Regions from separate parts of the Paenibacillus sp. JCM 18996 genome, predicted to be linked through region 2. Evidence: riboswitches for the same ligand, from Rfam matches in the RefSeq annotation. Region 2 holds a riboswitch; the other holds the start of a gene.
What was found. A riboswitch is a leader RNA that binds a small molecule or an ion and turns the genes downstream of it on or off. The one in region 2 is predicted to bind S-adenosylmethionine.

Region 1: linked by a shared signal. The riboswitch ahead of ACZ5N7_RS14145 (methionine ABC transporter ATP-binding protein) and the one ahead of metA (homoserine O-acetyltransferase MetA) in region 2 are both predicted to bind S-adenosylmethionine.

The regions. Positions count from the first base shown of each region.
Region 1 covers NZ_AP043884.1:2,870,449-2,879,995, reverse strand. Annotated here, with positions in the region: gene ACZ5N7_RS14160 (UDP-glucose--hexose-1-phosphate uridylyltransferase) at 1-1,037, shown strand, start outside; gene ACZ5N7_RS14155 (MetQ/NlpA family ABC transporter substrate-binding protein) at 1,182-2,027, opposite strand; gene ACZ5N7_RS14150 (methionine ABC transporter permease) at 2,086-2,769, opposite strand; gene ACZ5N7_RS14145 (methionine ABC transporter ATP-binding protein) at 2,766-3,791, opposite strand; SAM riboswitch class I at 3,912-4,023, opposite strand; gene ACZ5N7_RS14140 (DEAD/DEAH box helicase) at 4,268-7,138, opposite strand; gene ACZ5N7_RS14135 (hypothetical protein) at 7,126-8,703, opposite strand; gene ACZ5N7_RS14130 (hypothetical protein) at 8,881-9,375, shown strand; gene ACZ5N7_RS14125 (4a-hydroxytetrahydrobiopterin dehydratase) at 9,473-9,547, shown strand, end outside.
Region 2 covers NZ_AP043884.1:2,221,518-2,231,064, reverse strand. Annotated here, with positions in the region: gene ACZ5N7_RS11010 (ABC transporter ATP-binding protein) at 1-1,400, shown strand, start outside; gene corA (magnesium/cobalt transporter CorA) at 1,472-2,407, opposite strand; SAM riboswitch class I at 2,927-3,032, shown strand; gene metA (homoserine O-acetyltransferase MetA) at 3,197-4,132, shown strand; gene ACZ5N7_RS10995 (PLP-dependent transferase) at 4,146-5,318, shown strand; gene ACZ5N7_RS10990 (trans-sulfuration enzyme family protein) at 5,311-6,468, shown strand; gene mqnC (cyclic dehypoxanthinyl futalosine synthase) at 6,641-7,777, shown strand; gene ACZ5N7_RS10980 (GNAT family N-acetyltransferase) at 8,050-8,568, shown strand; gene ACZ5N7_RS10975 (Rrf2 family transcriptional regulator) at 8,628-9,044, shown strand; gene ACZ5N7_RS10970 (SDR family oxidoreductase) at 9,143-9,547, shown strand, end outside.

The DNA.
Region 1 (9,547 bases), 650 kb from region 2:
ACTATCCCAAATGCCTTCTGTGCATCAGCAATGTGGGGTATGCGGGAAGGTTGAATCACCCGGCCCGCCAGAACCTGAGGGTCATCCCGCTGGAGCTGGACGGAGAACCTTGGATGTTCCAATATTCTCCTTATGTGTATTACAACGAGCACAGCATTATTTTTAATAAAGAGCATGTGCCGATGAAAATATCCGAGGCGACGTTTGAAAGGCTGCTTGATTTCGTGGAGCAGTTCCCGCATTATTTTATCGGATCCAATGCAGATCTGCCGATTGTGGGCGGTTCGATCCTGAACCATGACCATTTCCAGGGAGGACGCCACCGGTTTGCGATGGAAAAAGCGCCCTCAGAGCGCAGCTTCAGCCACAAGGATTTCCCGGATTTGAAAATTTCCATAGTGAAATGGCCGATGTCGGTCATCCGCATTTCCGGCCACGAGGAGGATTCTCTGCTCAAGCTGGCCTCCCGCATTCTGGACGAATGGAGAGAGTACAGCGACGACGAGGCGGAAATCACGGCCTATTCTGAAGAAGGGGCCAGCAGGACGCCGCATAATACGATAACGCCGATTGCCAGGAATAACGCGCACGGCGAATATGAGATGGATCTGGTGCTGCGCAACAACCGGACTTCCGAGGCACACCCGGACGGAATCTTCCATCCGCATCAGGATCTTCACCATATCAAGAAAGAGAACATAGGCTTGATTGAAGTGATGGGGCTTGCGGTGCTGCCTGGCCGCCTGCAGCGGGAGCTGGCGATGATTAGCCGGATTCTGACCGGAGAGGCTCCTGTTTCGCAGGAGCTTAGGGAAAACAGCTCCCACGAGCTGAACAAGCATGCGGCATGGATCGACGAGCTGCTGACGAAGTACGGCAGCGCCTTGTCGGCTGCGGAGGCGGAAGAGAAGCTGAAGATGGAAGTCGGCGCCAAGTTTCTGGCCGTACTTGAGGACGCCGGCGTGTACAAGAGGGATGAGCAGGGGCAGCAGGCGTTTGTCAAATTTTTGACGCGGGTGGGCTGCGAGGTATTATAGTGCATTGTGTACAAAACAACAAAGCGAATGACCGAGAACAACAAAACGCCCCTCCAGGCAGAACGGGATCTCCCCAATAGCCCTATAGTACAAGGCTGATCTGCTTGGAGGGGTGCTTCTATTTAGACGGCCGAAGCCGGCTCATTAAAATGCCGGAACGACCGCTCCCGCATATTTGTCCTCGATAAACTTCTTCACTTCCGGGCTGTTCAAAGCTGCAGCGAGCTTTTTCATGGCGTCGGAGTCTTTGTTGTCGGGACGGGCGACCAGGATGTTGACGTAAGGAGAGTTCTTATCCTCCAAAACAATCGCGTCTTTCACAGGGTTGAATTTCGCTTCCAAAGCGTAGTTGGTGTTGATCAGAGCAAGCTCGACTTCATCCAGAACGCGAGGCAGCATAGCGGCTTCAAGCTCTTTGATTTTGACATTCTTGCTGTTGGTCACGATGTCCTTGACGGTGCCTTTGATCCCTACGCCATCTTTCAGCTTAATCACGCCGGATTTCTCCAAAAGCGCAAGTGCGCGGCCCCCGTTGGTAGGGTCGTTAGGGATGGCGACGGTGGCTCCGTCCTTCAGTTCGTCAAGCTTCTTGATTTTTTTGGAGTAGATGCCGAAAGGCTCGATATGCACGCCGGCCACTTTTACAAGATTCATGTTCTTGTCTTTATTGAACTGCTCCAGATAAGGGCTGTGCTGGAAGAAGTTCGCGTCGAACTGCTTCTCATTGACCTGTACGTTCGGCTGCACATAATCCGTGAACACCTTCACCTGTAGATCCACGCCCTGCTCTTTCAGCTTGGGCTTCACAAATTCAAGTATTTCCGCATGAGGGACAGCGGTTGCCGCCACCTTAAGGGTTACTGTTTTATTATCGCCACCTGCCGATGGTGCAGGGGAAGAGGAAGTGCCGCCGTCGGACGGCTTTTTGCCGCAAGCGGCGAGCGCGAAGATTAACGCAAGAACGGTGAAGCTGACAATCCATTTTTTCATCGTGTTTCTCTCCTTTAATTTGAGTATAGAAAAACGCCCGAAGACGCCATTCACGAACTTATTTTCTTACAAAACGCTTCACTAGCCAATCGCCCGCCATCTGCAGCAGCTGCACCAGCACGACCAGCAGGAATACGGTCACGATCATCACTTCGGTCTGGAATCGCTGGTAACCGTAACGGAGCGCCAGATCGCCCAGTCCCCCGCCGCCGATAACTCCGGACATGGCCGTGTAGGACACGAGGGTGACTGCAGTAATGGTAATTCCTGCTATCAACCCCGGACGGGATTCGGGAAGCAACACCTTCCAGATAATCTGCCAAGGGCTTGCTCCCATCGATTGCGCCGCTTCCACCACACCTCGGTCCACCTCTCGCAGAGAAGTGTCCACCAGCCTGGCGAAGAAGGGGGCCGCTGCTATGATCAAAGGGGGGATGGAGCCTTCGACTCCGATCGTTTTGCCCACGATGACCTTGGTTAAAGGGAACAGCATGATCATCAGAATTATAAAAGGGACCGAACGCAGTACATTAATGATCAAAGACAAGATGAAGTAAATGGCACGGTCCAAAGAATTATGCGTTAAAGCGTTCCTTGAGGCAAGGTAGAGCACTATGCCTAAAGGAAGCCCAATCAAGACGGTAAATAACGTAGAAACCGTCAACATCGTAAGCGTATCCTGAGCAGCTTGCCAGATCTCCGGCCAATCGATCCGGTCCCAAGAGAATATGAAACCGTTCATACGCGGGCCACCTCCGCTTCCACTTCGACTCCGCGGCTTTGCAGAATTTCAACGGTCCTGCGGACCTTGTCTTCCTTGCCGGCCAATTCCACAACGAGCTGGCCGTAAGGGGTATGCTTCATCGTCGAAATCGTGCCGTGCAGAATGGCGAAGGTGCAGCCGGTTTCGCTGACTGTTTCGAACAGTATCGGCTGGTACGTCTGCTCACCCAGGAAGGAAACCTTGATGATGGACCGGTATTCTTCGCTGGCCAGCGCGCTGGTATAAGCAGGGAGGTCGGTCTTCTCGCTGACCTGCTCGATAAAGTCCCGCGTTACCTCATGGCGGGGCCTGAGGAACACTTTGGTGACCGGGCCTTCCTCCACAATGCTGCCGTTATGGATAACGGCTACCCGGTCGCAGATCGAGCGGATAACCTGCATCTCATGGGTGATCAGCACGATGGTCAGCTGCAGCTTCCGGTTGATGTCGAGCAGCAGCTCAAGGATAGAGTTCGTCGTTTGCGGATCAAGCGCCGACGTAGCCTCGTCGCAGAGCAGAACCTGCGGGTCGCTGGCTAACGCGCGGGCGATGCCTACGCGTTGCTTTTGTCCGCCCGAGAGCTGCGACGGATAGGAGCCGCCGAACGCCTCCAGGCCCACCAGTTTAAGCAGCTCCTCCACCTTGCGGCGGATTTCAGCCTTCGGGCGTCCGGCAAGCTGCAGCGGAAAAGCGACGTTCTCCGCCACCGTTGCCGAAGACAGCAGGTTGAAATGCTGGAAGATCATCCCAATTCCGCGCCTTGCGGCTTGGAGCTTGCCCCGGCTTAACGCGGTCAGCTCGACGTCTCCGACCCAGACTTGTCCGGACGTTGGGCGCTCCAGCAGGTTGATGGTGCGGATCAGCGTGCTTTTTCCCGCGCCGGAATGTCCGATAATCCCGTAGATTTCCCCGCGGCTGACCTCCAGGTTGATACCGTTCAGGGCGGGGATCGCCTCTTTGCCCCTTGTATATTCTTTATAAATATCGCGCAGTACGATCAATGCTTTCTTCACCTCCACAGCAGAGAACTATGCTTGTCCAACCATTCTTAAGCCTTGGCGAAACAGCGGAAAACCCCTTTAAGTCAAAAGACAAAAAGGGGTTAGCATACACTGACACCCTTCTCATCTGCCAGAACCGAGACCGATTCTGAAGGAATTGGCACCACATTTCATCAGAAAATAGGTTGCCGGGCTTCATAGGGCCTTTCCCCTCCGCCTCTCTTGATAAGAAGTGTTCTATTTGAAAAACGATTATTCAACCGCCGGTTAGAATTAAACACTATAAACGAGAGTATACTTACAACCTGCCGTATTGTCAAGAGGCAGGCAGCCGGGTGTCACGGGGGCCGTGCAGGCTGGTAAAAGGGCGCGAATTTCATGCCAGACAGTGGATCCCCGAAGCGCAATTTTCCGTCACTTTAAAATTAAACGGAGTCCATAACGGCTCCGTTTAATTTTACAATTGAATACCACGTTCACGCCATCCACTCCTGCCTCAACGCGAACAGCTCCCGAAGATCCTCGGTCGACAGCTCGGTGATCCAGCTTTCTCCGCTTCCCACAATTTGCTGGCTCAAGTTCTGCTTCCGCTCGATGAGCTCGTCAATGCGCTCCTCTAGCGTGCCGAGTGTGACGAACTTGTGCACCTGGACGTGGCGGGTTTGCCCGATCCGGAACGCCCGGTCTGTCGCCTGGTTCTCCACCGCCGGATTCCACCAGCGGTCAAAGTGGAACACATGGTTCGCCGCCGTCAGGTTTAGCCCGATGCCGCCCGCCTTCAGCGAAAGGATAAACACTCCGCACACCTCTTCATCCGGAACCGCGTCAGTCTCCTGGAAGTGCTCGATCAGCCGGTCGCGTTCCTTCTTCGGCGTCCCGCCGTGAAGGAACTGAACGGGCTCATTCAATTCGCTGTGCAGAATATGCTGAAGCATGTGGCCGGACTGGACGAACTGCGTGAAGATGAGGCACTTGTCACCCTCCTGGCGGAGCTCCCCGACCATCTCCAGCAGCCGGTCCACCTTGTTGGAGCGCTGCTGCCAGGGTGTGTGCAGGCCCTCCTTGGTGAAGAGGGCGGGGTGGTTGCAGATCTGCTTCAGCCGGGTGAGCGAGGCGAGAATCAGTCCGCGCCGCTCCATCGAGGAGATGCTGTCGATGCGCGAGAACATATCCTGGATGTAATTCTCGTACAATGTGGCCTGCTCCGGCGTGAGGGACACATAGGTTTTGTATTCGTTTTTGTCCGGCAAATCCAGCTGGATCGACGGATCTTTCTTCACTCTGCGCAGGAGGAACGGGCGGATAAAACGCTGCATTTTGGCGATTAACTCCGGATCCTTGGCTTTTTCGATACCTTGGACAAATTTTTGCGAAAAATCACGCAGGCTGCCCAGGTAACCCGGATTGAGAAAATCGAAGATCGACCAAAGCTCCGTGAGCCTGTTTTCGATCGGAGTACCTGTCAAGGCGACCCGGTGATAGCCCTCCAGCTTGCGTATCGACGCAGACTGTTTGGTATAAGCGTTCTTAATATTCTGGGCTTCATCCAGACAGATGGAACTCCACTCGATGGAACCGAGCTCCGCCTCATCGATATGGGCCAGCGTGTAGGAGGTCAGCACAAGATCGTACCCTTCCACCGACCGGGCAAAATCCTCGCCTTTCGCGCGATTCGGCCCGTAGTGCAGATAAACGTTAAGCGTCGGCGCAAAACGGTTCAGCTCCTTCTGCCAATTTCCCAGCACCGAAGTGGGACAAATGAGGATGGAAGGGGTGGGTGGGTGCTCCTGTTCTTTCACGGTCAGCAGATAAGTAATCCATTGAATCGTTTTGCCAAGACCCATATCGTCGGCCAGGCATCCGCCCAGTCCGAACCGGCGCAGAAACAGCAGCCAGGAGATCCCCTCGATCTGGTACGTCCTCAGCTTTCCGCGAAATGACTCGGGAGGACTGGCCATCGGAACCGCCTCAGCGTGCTCCAGCTGTGCGAACATTTGGTGAAGCTGCTCGTTCAGTTCCACCTCCAGCTGCAGGGCGTCACTGCTTGGCCCCCATTCGTCGGAAGGGTCCCCGGGCGGCGTTCCCAGCAGATGAAGCTCCATGACATCGCGGAAGGAGAGACCTTTCTTCTTCTGCATCCGCTTCATAACCTGCTCCATCTGCGAAAGCATGGCGGGATCCAGCTGAATCCAGGTTCCGCGGATTCTAACCAGATTCCGTTTCTCCTCAAGCAGCTCGCGGAACTCTTCTTCGGTCAGCTCCAAATCCCCGACGGCAAGCTTCCAGTCGAAATCCATCAGCTGATGGAGCCCGAACATCGACTGACGGCCGGCACCAATGGAAGACTTCACGCGGGCTTTTAATCTCGGCCTCCATTTGCGGATGCGCTCCCACCAGGCCGGAAGGAATACGGAGTATCCGGCCTCCATCAGGCGCAGGCTGCCCTCCGTCAGAAACCGCCAGGCCTCTTCTGCCGTAAGAGCCGTACGCAGCGGTTGTTCAAGCGGCTCCCCGTCCTTTTTCAGCCACGGCAGCAGTCTTATCCAGCGGCTGACGTCGGCGTGGCGTTTTTCCAAATCCTCCTGCCAATGCTCGGGAAAAGACCCTTCCAAGGGGGATAATTCTTCGTCCAGAGGCACGATCACATCCTTGTTCTCCCTGTCCTGCAGCAGAATATGCAGCTTCCAGGCTGACTCGCCTTCCTCCGGCTCCGACAGGCGCAGGCAGGTTCTAAACGCGCTGCGGTCCTGCTGCCAGCCGATCGACACAAGCCAGTCCTCTTCGTCCAGCCAGACGTTTGCTGCCCGTCCGGCCCGCCGCAGCAAAGGGTAAGACTGCTCCAACTGCCTAAGGTTCGCCCTGACCTCCGGATTCTCTTCCGCCCATTCCCGGATCAACTGGCTGATCCACCCTTCAGGGAGGTCGGCGCCGCTGATCATCCGGTTCCCGGCGAGCTCGAGCTTCCACCCGATTTCGCCCGCCTGCCATGCTTCGTAATCCGGCATAAAACGTCCCTCGACTAACGACTGATGGATCGCGGGAGCCTGCTCAATCAACTTGGCGCTGTCTTCGGACCATTCTATCGGAAGATGCTGCACAGTCTTCGGCTCACGGAAAAAATCGAGAGCAGGCAGAGCGGAGAGCCGCAAGCCTTCCTTGTGGTCCCATTCGGCGGTTTCAATAAAAGTGCCGTAAAAAGAAGGCTCATGCCAGGCGAACAACATCATTTTGAGCTCTGTCGCATCCCATATTCCGCCGCCCCGGCGGGCGCCCCATAGAAAGAAGTACCCGGAGGGAACCCAGGAAGCGTGAACCGTAAGTTGTCCATTCTCCGTCATAAGATCCATTTTCCTTTCTTGAGCTCCTCCTGAAACGCGCGCAGGCGCGAATATTTAATGGACAAGCGATAAATATACTCCTGCCACAGCAGCTCCCGCCCGGTTTTTTTGTAGAGGCCTTCCAGCTTTTTGAGCAGCTTGACCGCAGTTTTATAGGAGGCCCGGTTCTTTTCCATAATCGACCGTTCCACCGATTGGTGGTATAAAGGCAGCAGAAGCTTCCGGTCCGCGCTTTCAACCGCTTTCAGCTCGGTGGAGTACAGATTGAGCGGCGAAATTTGGTTGGACAGCTGGAGATCGACCCATTGCTTGTAGCGCTTCGACTGGAGCAGATAGGCGGTGTAGTAATAGTACGTTCTTGGCAAAAGCTCCAGCATCACTTTTACCCACTCCTCATCGGAGTCCAAATGCTTCACAGTGTCAATCCAGTACTGGCACACCGCGCGGAATTCATCCTGCTTCGCCCGGGGAAGCGCAGGCTGCAGCCAGCGCAGCCATTCCAGCATCCGTCCCCAATCCTGCTGCGCATAGAACGTGTCCAAATAACCGAAGAAGTCGCCGACCTCCTTGCGGTTCAACCCGGAAAGCCGGTCCCGCGCAGCATCGTCGTGTCCCCGGATTACGTCGAAATGGGCCCTGGCGATAGCCAGTACATCTCTTCTGCGGGGAGTCAGGTCCGTCTTCGCGAGCAGTTGATCCAACCGCCGCATTTCCTTGCCCATGGCCTCGGGATCCGCGAGCTTGCTCCAGAGGGACCTGTAGGCGGCCAACCAGTCCACGGGTGTTTCCTTCGCCTGCAGCGCCAATTTGCCCAGCAGCTCCAGCGTTTCCTCCAGCTTCGCTCTGACGGAGGCAAGCTGCTCCCGCTCCGTGCGCCCGACAACCTCGTTCCACTGCTCCACACACTGCAATGCCGCCGCCCTGCAGCTTTTTTCCAGATAATAGGAGAGATAGGAAGTCTGCGTTTCCTGGTAGAACTGCTCGATCCGCTTCATCATAAATAAAAGCACATTCAGCCCGTAGACGGTGCGAACAGGAGAGTCCCAACCGGCCGCGCAGCCCGTCAGCTTCTCCCAGGCGGATGTATAAAAGGATTCCACAGAGGTCTGGTGGGATAGCGTGTACCCGTAAAACTGCCCTTCAAAATATTTCTGCCAGGCCGGCACCGAATCCTCAGGCGAAGGCGTGACGATCCGGTCTGGAGCCTTCTTCGCCTGTTTGCCGAGAGTGGCCTTCTTGCGCACTTTTACCGCCTGCTTGAGCTGGTTCAGCAGCAGTTCCGGCCTTCCGAAGGGGGTGTACAGCTGAAAAATAACCGCAGCCTCATGTCTGCAGCGAGGGCCTTGCCCGCATTCGCATTCACTGCCCGTGAACGAATCCAAATCGATAGAGACCCGGTATCTATGCGGAACGCCCACTTTGGCCGTGACGATGCTGTGCACCAGCTCGACATCGTGGACGACGCCCTTGTGAAAGTCTTCCCAACCCTGCTCCAGCTCCGTCGTATCAAAATGCGCCTGAAGCTGCTGAAGCAAATAATTTATGCGGTTTTTGGGGATCTGCAGCTTTATCATACTTCCGAAATTCCCTCCGAACGTTAAACCTCTATCCCTTCATCATACCACATTTTTTTCCGAAAATGCCCATTTCCTTAGCATATCCTTTTTTTAAAAGAAAGAACCCTGCGCTTGATTAAAAGCCGACGCTGAGGGTTAAGAGGTGTTATACTATAGTAAAAAGGCGGTGTCTTCATGTTGCCGACTACAATGGAGCAATTGGAACAGATTCGAGCGGAATGCAAAAAACTCGTGACCAAAAGAGCTGCAGCATCCGGTTCAGCTGCCTTAGTGCCCCTGCCAGGTACGGATATAGCGGCGGATCTTGCGATACTCCTGGAGATGCTACCCGAAATCAACTACCGGTTCGGCTTGTCGGAGGCGCATATTTCCCGCTTGGACCATGAAAAAAAGGCATTGCTGTACAGCATAATCAAGACGGTGGGAAGCAAACTGGTGGGCCAGATGATAACCAGGGGGATTCTTCTGGGGATTTTGAAAAAGTTCAGCAAACGCATTGCGGTCAAGCAGGCGGCGAAATTTGTGCCGGTCGTAGGGCAGGGGCTGGCCGCAGGTCTCAGCTTTACCGCGATGAAATATGTAGGAAATAAACACGTTGAGGATTGCTACACAGTCGCGAAGAAGATGCTGGAGCATACGGCCGCTGCAAAGGCGTTGCCCGCTCCATAGCAGACCACACACAGTGAAGTGAAGCTGTCGAAGCGAAATCCGAATACTTTGCGGGGAGCCCCAATGATCTTGATATGGTGCCGGGGAGGCGAGAGAGATGAAGCTGTCCGAGGATCAGATTATGGCGGAACTTACGACCCTTCACGATTGGCATCGCGACGACCGCAAGTGG
Region 2 (9,547 bases):
AATCATGGGTCGACTTTTGGGGACGGTTGGCCTATGCTATCGTTTCCGTCGTAGTTATGGCAAAAATTAACTGGCAAATAACCGCCGTTGCCATTCTCCCTCTTGTGGTCGTCACCCTGTTGAACAATTTATCCGGAAATCGGGCCAGAAGGTATAGTCGGTTAAACCGTGAAGCGACGGGCCGAATTACCGGATTTATCGCTGAAACGTTTAGTGCAGTGCAAGCGGTGAAGTTGGGACAAGCGGAGGACCATGTGCTGGCCCGATTTACTAGATTAAACGAAGAACGCAGGCAGGCGGCCCTCAAAGATAATATGTTCAAGCAGTGGATGCAGTCTCTAAACCACCATGTGCTCAGCATCTGCACCGGTGCCATTTTGTTGATGTGTGCATCCGAGATGCAGGCAGGACGCTTTACCGTTGGCGACTTTGCCCTGTTCACGTCGTACTTGTCCACGTTCGCTTTCAGTATTTCGCTGTTCGGCTATATGGTTTTCCAACATAAGAGGTTGAGAGTAGCGCTTGACAGGATGCGGATTCTGTTCCGTCCGGGCGAGGAGGATCGAATTGTGGAATCTCGTGACATACACCTTTATGGAGAACCGCCGGATGTACCGGAACGTAATACGAGCAGAGAGGAACCTTTTCGCAGGCTGGAAGTTAAGAACCTGACGTATTCATATCCGAATTCAGAGAACGGTATCAAGGATATCAGCTTCCGGGTGGACCGCGGTGAGTTCTTGGTTATCACCGGGCGGATCGGCTCGGGTAAATCGACCTTGGTGCGGACACTTCTGGGGCTCTTGCCCAAGACATGCGGAACCATTGATTGGAACGGTTCGGCGGTCGACAATCCTGCCGGATTTCTGGTGCCCCCAAGAACAGCATACACGCCGCAGGTGCCGCGTCTGTTTAGCGATCCGCTGAGGGAAAACATTACTTTGGGAACTCAAGAGAATCCGAATTCGCTCGGCCGCGCCATTCGATTGGCTGTAATGGAAAAAGACATTGAAGACCTCGAACAAGGGCTCGATACGTTTGTCGGTCCGCGGGGTGTAATGCTGTCCGGCGGCCAAATCCAACGCGCTGCCGCAGCAAGAATGATGCTCACACAATCGGATTTACTGATCTTTGATGATTTATCCAGCGCACTTGACGTGGAGACGGAGAAGCTGCTCTGGGACCGGCTGTTCGAGGAACGCGGCGTTACCTGCATCGCGGTATCTCATCGTAAAGAAGTGCTCGAACGAGCGGATCATATTATCGTGATGAAGGAAGGCCGCATTGAAGCGGAGGGCACTCTGTCCGAGCTGCTCACAACCAGCACGGAAATGCAGTTATTGTGGCAAGGGGAAGGGCCGCAGGTTAAGGAACAGGTTCAGCAGGCACTTGGATCATAGGCAAAAAAGCCAAAAATCCCTTTAAGACTTGGATTCTTGGCTATTAATTATTTTTGCCGAGGTAGGGCTGCTCACAGCCAATCCTTCTTCTTGAACAAAATATACATGCCGGCGCCCACCAGCAGCATAAAAGAAAGTACAATAATTCCGCCCAAAGGATGGTGCATCAAAGGAACATCCTCGACGTTCATTCCATAGACCCCTGTAATGAAGGTCAGCGGCATGAATATTGTCGTCAGCGCGGTAAATACTCTCATAATCTGGTTTGCCTGATTGTTCAGGCTAGACTGGTACGCCTCGCGCAGGTTGCCCATCAGATCGCGCAGCGTCTCGAACGTTTCGGCGATTTTTACGGCATTTTCCAGAGTGTCGCCGAAATATTTTTGCAGCTGGGGATTGATCAGGCGCAAGTCCCTTTTGTTGAGGGACGCGATAACTTCCTTTTGCGGCATGAGCACCTTGCGAAGCCACAGAATCTCGCCCCGGAGACCGATAATTTCGTTCAAGTGGGATTTTTTGGTGGACAGCAGAATATCTTCTTCGAGCTTTTCGATTTTATCTTCAATCCGATCGCCCACAATAACGTAGTTGTCTACAATCAAGTCGATCAAATGATACAGAAACCGGTCGGGACTATCAACCTCCTCCTCCCACAGAAGGGGCTTCAAGGAACGGATTTCGTTGATTTTCTGCTTGGTGACCGTAATAATGAAATGCCTTCCAAGAAAAATATTAAGAGACCGGAGGAAAATTTCCTCGTCATCAAAACGGATGCTGTTCATAACAATAAAATAATGGTTATCGTAAGTTTCAATCTTCGGTCGCTGCTCCTCGTCGCTGATGCAATCTTCCACTTCGAGTTCGTGTATATGGAACAGAGGCTGAAGAATCTCGAGGTCCTCTACGGAAGCATCGATCCAATAAAAGCCGGAATCCGGCGGCCGCACTGTATGTGTGACGTCTTCCACCAACGTGAAAACGCCGTTTTGTACCCAACGTGCCTTCATTTCCTTCCACACCCTTTCAATTCTGCGGTATTTCATTTCATGCATGGGAGGACAAGCGTCCGGCAGGCAGACGTAAATCGCCAAAGCCCGAGCAGGAAGCTTATCAATGTGGGGATCAGCCGGCACGTCTATATTATGGGTATAAACGTATGGAGACATACCGACTGCATCCGCGTTCTATTAAGCTGTACGATAGAAAAGTTGAACTGCAACTTTTCGGTCGGTCGCCTTCCATACGATAAACACCCCTTTTTGGTCAAATGAAACACCTGTCTAGTATAAACCTTCAATTTTGACACTTCAAGAGGAATTTAAGTTGCGACAAACGATAAAAATCGGCTCCTTGAGCTATTTTATGCTATATTGGCCGGTTCTGTTCATTCACACCCGGAGCGGCGCATTTTCTTTATGTTTCTAAGGCTTGCACACGGGGGGAAATCAGTTTTTAAACGCATCTTGACGAAACCCGCTTTATCCATTAACATGAGAGTAACCGTTAGAACAATTGAATAGTTACAGCTCTTATCAAGAGTAGGTGGAGGGACTAGCCCAATGACACCCGGCAACCGGCGTTTACGCACGGTGCTAATTCTTGCGGAAGCTTTACGCTTCTGGGAGATGAGAGAGGTTCACGACATCGACCGGATTTTCCTGTGGCCTTTCTCGTTTTTGAGAAAGGCTTTTTGCTGTTTCGGAGCTGAGCGCACATGACTTGATTTAAGTCCCGAAGCGGAGCCCGCCTTGATGGGTGGGTTGAATTTTTACTAAACCTCTGAAGGAGTGACCCTAATGCCGATAAAAATCCCGGACCACTTACCCGCCAAGGAAATACTGAACCAGGAAAATATATTTGTGATGGACGAAACCGTCGCTTTTCACCAGGATATCCGTCCGCTGCGAGTGGCGATCATGAACCTGATGCCGACAAAGGAAACGACGGAAACGCAAATCCTGCGCTTGCTGTCCAACACTCCGCTGCAGGTGGAGTTCGTTCTGCTTCATCCGAAGACCCATACTTCCAAGAATACGTCGGCCGAACATTTGGCTACTTTTTATAAAACGTTTGACGACATTAAAGACGAGAAGTTCGACGGCATGATCATTACGGGGGCTCCGGTCGAGCAGATGGAGTTTGAAGAGGTGAATTACTGGCAGGAGCTGCAGCACATTATGGATTGGAGCAAAGAGAATGTCACCTCCACTCTCCATATATGTTGGGGCGCCCAAGCAGGGCTGTACCACCATTACGGCGTTCCGAAATACCAGCTCGAATCCAAGATGTTCGGAGTCTTCCCCCATACGCTGGAGAAAAGGAATGTAAAGCTGACCCGCGGATTTGACGAAGTCTTTTATGTTCCCCAATCGCGGCACACGGAAGTGCGGAAAGAGGACATCGAAAAGCACCGGGAGCTCGAGATTTTGTCGGAATCGGAGGAAGCGGGCATTTATCTGGTCAGTTCCAAAGACGGCAGGCAAATTTTCGTGACAGGGCATTCGGAGTACGATCCGCTTACTCTAAAATGGGAATACGACCGGGATATCGATAAAGGACTGGACATCGCCGTACCGAAAAATTATTATCCGAAGGACGACCCGTCCTGTATGCCTTTGACCCAATGGAGAGCGCATGCCAACCTGCTTTTCTCGAATTGGCTGAACTATTATGTGTACCAGGAAACGCCTTACGATCTGCATACGGCCAAACAAATACAGCAGCAAAGATAGGAGAAACCAGTCTATGAAAATCGAAAGCCGTTTAGCTCAAATTGGTTCGACATCCGATCCGGAGACGGGTGCAGTAAGCTTTCCGGTCTATCAGGCGACCGCCTTCCGCCATCCCAAGCTGGGCCAAAGCACAGGGTTCGACTACGCAAGGACAAAAAGCCCGACCCGCACAGTATTGGAGCAAGCTATTGCCGGATTGGAGTCCGGTGACGCGGGATTTGCCTGCTCGTCCGGTATGGCGGCGATCCAGACTATTTTTACGCTGTTCAGCCAAGGCGACCATCTGCTCGTTTCTTTGGATTTGTACGGCGGTACATACCGTCTGCTGGAGCAAATTATGTCCCGCTTCGGCGTGACGGCGACCTATCTCGATACAAACAATCTGGGTGAACTCGAAAGTCACGTACAGCCGAACACGAAGGGAATCCTGATCGAAACGCCTACCAATCCCCTCATGATGGTCACCGACGTTGAGGCCGTATGCGGCTGGGCGAAGAAAAAGGGCATTATTACGATCGTGGACAATACGCTGCTGACCCCTTACTTCCAGCGCCCGATCGAACTGGGTGCGGATATTGTCATCCACAGTGCGACCAAATATCTCGGCGGCCACAACGACGTGCTTGCCGGGCTGATCGTGACCAAAGGCAAGGAGCTTTCGGAGCGGATAGCATTCCTGCACAACTCGATCGGAGCCGTGCTGGGGCCGCAGGACAGCTGGCTGTTGATGAGGGGGATGAAGACTCTGGCGCTGAGAATGGATCGTCATCAATATAACGCCACACGCTTGGCCGAGTTTCTTGCAGGGCACCCGATGGTGGCGGAAGTCTTTTATCCCGCGCTTGAACAGCACCCTGGACACCACACACAGAACAAGCAGTCGAGCGGCAACACCGGCATTTTTTCCTTCAAAATGAAAGACGCCCGCTCTATCGAGCCGATCCTTCGCCACATCCGCCTGATTGCTTTTGCGGAGAGCCTGGGCGGGGTAGAGTCGTTGATGACCTATCCTGCAGTGCAGACGCACGCGGATATTCCTCTTGAGATTCGCAGCCGGGTCGGCGTCGACGACCGTCTGTTGCGCTTTTCGGTGGGCATCGAGCATATCGACGACTTGATTACGGATCTTGCCAACGCTTTTGATCAAGCTCAAATGGAACTGAAAGGCGGAACGGCACATGAGTAAAGACAACAAAGAGCTTAAGTTCGGCACGAAGCTGCTTCATTTTGGCGGAGAAATTGACAAGACCACCGGAGCTTCCAGCGCACCGATCTATCAAGCGTCAACCTTTCATCACTTCTCGATGGACGAATCTCCCGAGTTCGACTACGCCCGGTCCGGCAATCCTACGCGCCAGGCGCTGGAAGATTATATCGCCTTATTGGAAGGCGGCGCCAAGGGCTTTGCTTTCGCCTCGGGAATGGCGGCCATCTCTTCCGCTTTTATGATATTCTCGGCGGGCGACCATATCATCTGCACCGAGGATGTGTATGGCGGCACATACCGGCTGTTAACGACAGTTTTGAACCGGATGAACATTGAGACGACGTTTGTGGATATGACGGATTTAGACAAAATAAAGGCGGCTTTGAAACCGAACACCAAAGCTGTGTTTATGGAATCGCCGTCCAATCCGACTTTGAAAATTACCGATATCTCCGCAGTGGTCGAGTGGGCCGAGTCGCATGAGCTGCTGACTTTGATCGACAACACGTTTATGACCCCGTACCATCAGCGTCCGCTGGAATTGGGAGTGGACATGGTGCTGCACAGTGCGACGAAGTTTCTTGGAGGCCACAGCGACGTGCTCGCCGGACTGGTTGTTGTTAATTCGGATTCGTTAGCCCGCAGGGTAAAGCAAATCCAGAACGGACTCGGCGCCGTGCTTGGAGTGCAGGATTCGTGGCTTTTGATGCGCGGCATGAAAACGTTGAAGGCCCGTATGGAATATTCCGAAGCGGCAGCGGGAAGGCTGGCCGAATGGCTGGCTGACCATCCTTTGGTGGAGAAAGTGTACTACCCCGGCCTGCCGAACCACCCGGGAAGGGCGATCCACGAAAAGCAGTCACTCGGTTACGGGGCTGTCGTTTCTTTTGACGTGGGTTCGGGAGAAAAGGCGCATCGCCTGCTGAACGCGGTGGACATTCCTCTGGTCGCGGTGAGCCTGGGCGCTGTGGAAAGCATTCTCTCTTATCCCGCGAAAATGTCCCACGCCTCTATGCCAAGGGAAGTACGGCACGAAAGAGGGATCACTGACGGCCTGCTGAGATATTCCGTAGGGCTGGAAGATGTTGAAGATATTATTGCCGATTTGGATGCGGCATTGCGCTCTTAGCGCTGTTTGGGACCCTTGGGTCCCTTTTTTGCCGGGCGCGCCGGGGTAATGGGGCAGGCGGCGTGACGGCGGCACCTCTTTTATGTTACGATAAAAAGGATACTATGAACCGGAAGAGCGGGCAACTACACCGCGTAGTAGAACGAAGATAGATAAAAGGAGCTGAATGAGCATGAACTCAGTCGACCGTATACTTAACCAGTCTCTGGCGGGCGAAAGGATCTCGCTCGAAGACTGTATTACTTTATTCGAATCGGACCAGATCGAGAAAATGGGGCACACCGCCAACCAGATTATGGAGAGGTTCCATCCAGAGCCGATTACCACTTTCGTAGTGGGCCGCAACATTAATTATACGAACGTGTGCGATGTGTACTGCAGATTCTGCGCTTTTTACCGCAAGCCAGGGTCTGCTGAAGGATATGTTCTTGATGACGAAACCATTTTTAGAAAAATTCAGGAAACGATCGACGTAGGCGGCACGGAAATCTTGATGCAGGGCGGGACGAACCCGGATCTGCCTTTTGAATATTATACGAACCTGCTGAAAGAGATCAAAAAGCGGTTCGCCATTACAATGCACTCGTTCTCTCCGGCGGAGATTATGAAAATGAAAGATGTCTCTAACGGACTTTCTTTGGAGGAAGTGGTACGCGCTTTGAAAGAAGCGGGTCTCGATTCGCTCCCGGGTGGAGGGGCAGAGATTCTGGACGACCGCACCCGCAGAAAGATCAGCCGCGCCAAGGGCTCTTGGAGAGATTGGATGGACGTGATGCAGACCGCACACCGTGCGGATATGCATACGACAGGTACGATGGTCATCGGCTTCGGGGAGTCGATGGAGGAGCGTGCGCTGCATCTGCTCAGAATACGCGATGCACAGGACGAGAACCTGGCTAACCGTTGGAACGAGCATGGATTCCTGGCTTTTATCCCTTGGACGTTCCAATCCGAGAACACGAACATGAAGGCGGATAAGGTGCCGCCGGAGGAGTATCTGAAGACGCTGGCCATCTCCCGGATTATGCTGGACAATGTGCGGAACTTCCAGGCTTCCTGGGTAACGATGGGACCGGAAGTCGGCAAGCTTACTCTGCAATACGGCTGCAACGATTTCGGCAGCACGATGATCGAAGAGAACGTCGTTTCCGCGGCTGGGACCACTCACAAAGTGAACATCGAGAGCATCCTTCGCCTCATCCGCGAAGCCGGCAAGATTCCTGCCCAGCGCAACACCAAGTACGAGATCCTTCGCGTCTACGACGACGAGGCGGCTTCGGTGGAGAAGGACTTTATTATGCAGAACTGATCGGGAATAACCGACATTAGTGAACAGTGAATAATCCATGCGCAAATTTGCTGGTGTACAAAACAGCAAACGGTATATACACTTCGTTGCAATCCGGCAGTAACTTGAACGCTTGTCTATCATTATATCCTTTGGAGGTATAAGTAGTAGATAAGCGTTCTTTGTTGTCTGGCACCGAAACCGCGGAAGAAGAGAGCAATTGTGTCGGAGGAAATAGCCGTTTAGCAGCTTCGTTCATAAAAGAACAATTTTATCCGAAGGAGAGATTTGGGATGGGATTATTGCTGGTTAAACCTTGTCCGGAATTGAAAGAGGATTATCTTTCATTTTATCGGGAGTGGTTGGAGAGCGGAGAAGACATGGTTCCTTGGGTAATAGGCAAAGACCCTTCCGACTTTCAAGCAATGATTCAATCTTTGATTGATTCCGAGCAGGGCGTAGGTCTGCCTGAGGGATGGGTTCCTGACAGCATGTTTTGGTTGATTACAGACGCTCAAAAAGTAGTAGATGCAGTAAACATAAGGCACAAATTAACGCAAAAGCTGCTTCACTGTGGCGGCCATATCGGATACGGAATCCGACCAGCGGAAAGGCGGAAAGGCTACGCCGCAAAATTATTGGAATTATCACTCGGAAGAGCGAAAGAGCTAGGGATACATAAAGTCCTTGTGGTTTGCGATGAAAGCAATACGGCTTCAGAAAGAACCTTTCTCAAGAACGGTGGAATAGCGGACGAAAATTATGTGGAGGAAGGAGGAAAAGTTATCAAGAGATACTGGATCGATGTGTGATACGGATATTGACAAAATGTTTGATAGTAACTATACTGGTTACAACGGTGGTGATTCACTTGAAGCAAATAAGCACGCGTTTCTCTATCGCTGTCCATATCCTTTCCCTGATTGCTGTCAGTGCGAACGAGTGTACCGGGGACTTCATTGCGGGCAGCGTAAATACAAATCCTGTGATTATCCGAAGAATTATGGGTATGTTAAAAAAGGCGGGGTTAGTGGAAGTACGTCCCGGGGTGGGAGGCTCTTCTCTGCTCAAAGCACCTGAGGAAATTACGCTTCTTGATGTTTATCGGGCTGTAAATGTGATTGAAGAAAACCAATTATTCCGTATGCACGAGGATCCGAATGAGAGATGCCCTGTCGGGCGGAACATTGAGCTCGTTCTCCAATCCGAATTTAATGAGGCTCAATCCGCTATGGAACACAGGTTGGCACAAACGACTTTGAGCCAGCTCACAGCAAGGTTCAAATAAACGAGAGCTCCTTTAAGAGCTTTTATTTTAACAAGTTGTTGTAACTGATAAAGTTATAACAATTCGAATTACAACAAAACATTTTGGAGGAATAGAAGATGAAAATTTTAGTCACAGGCGCAACAGGGAAATTGGGAACGAAAGTGGTTGAGACATTATTGAAATCTGTACCGGCGGGCCAGCTGGCTATCAGTGTCCGCAATCCGGAAAAAGCGGAAGGACTAAGAGCTCGTGGAGTTGAGATTCGCCAAGGAGATTTCGACCGTCCGGAAACACTGGAAACTGCTTTTGCAGGCATCGATCGCTTACTAATTATTTCTGCGGATGGAGACAACGAAACAAGAATTCGACAACACAGCAATGCGGTAGCTGCAGCAGAGCGTGCCGGAGTAAAATTTATTGCTTATACCAGCTTGGCCAACGCAAAGGAAAGCAAGATCTTCCTTGCTCCGACGCATCAGGCAACAGAGGAAGCTATTTTGAAAACAGGCATTGCATACTCC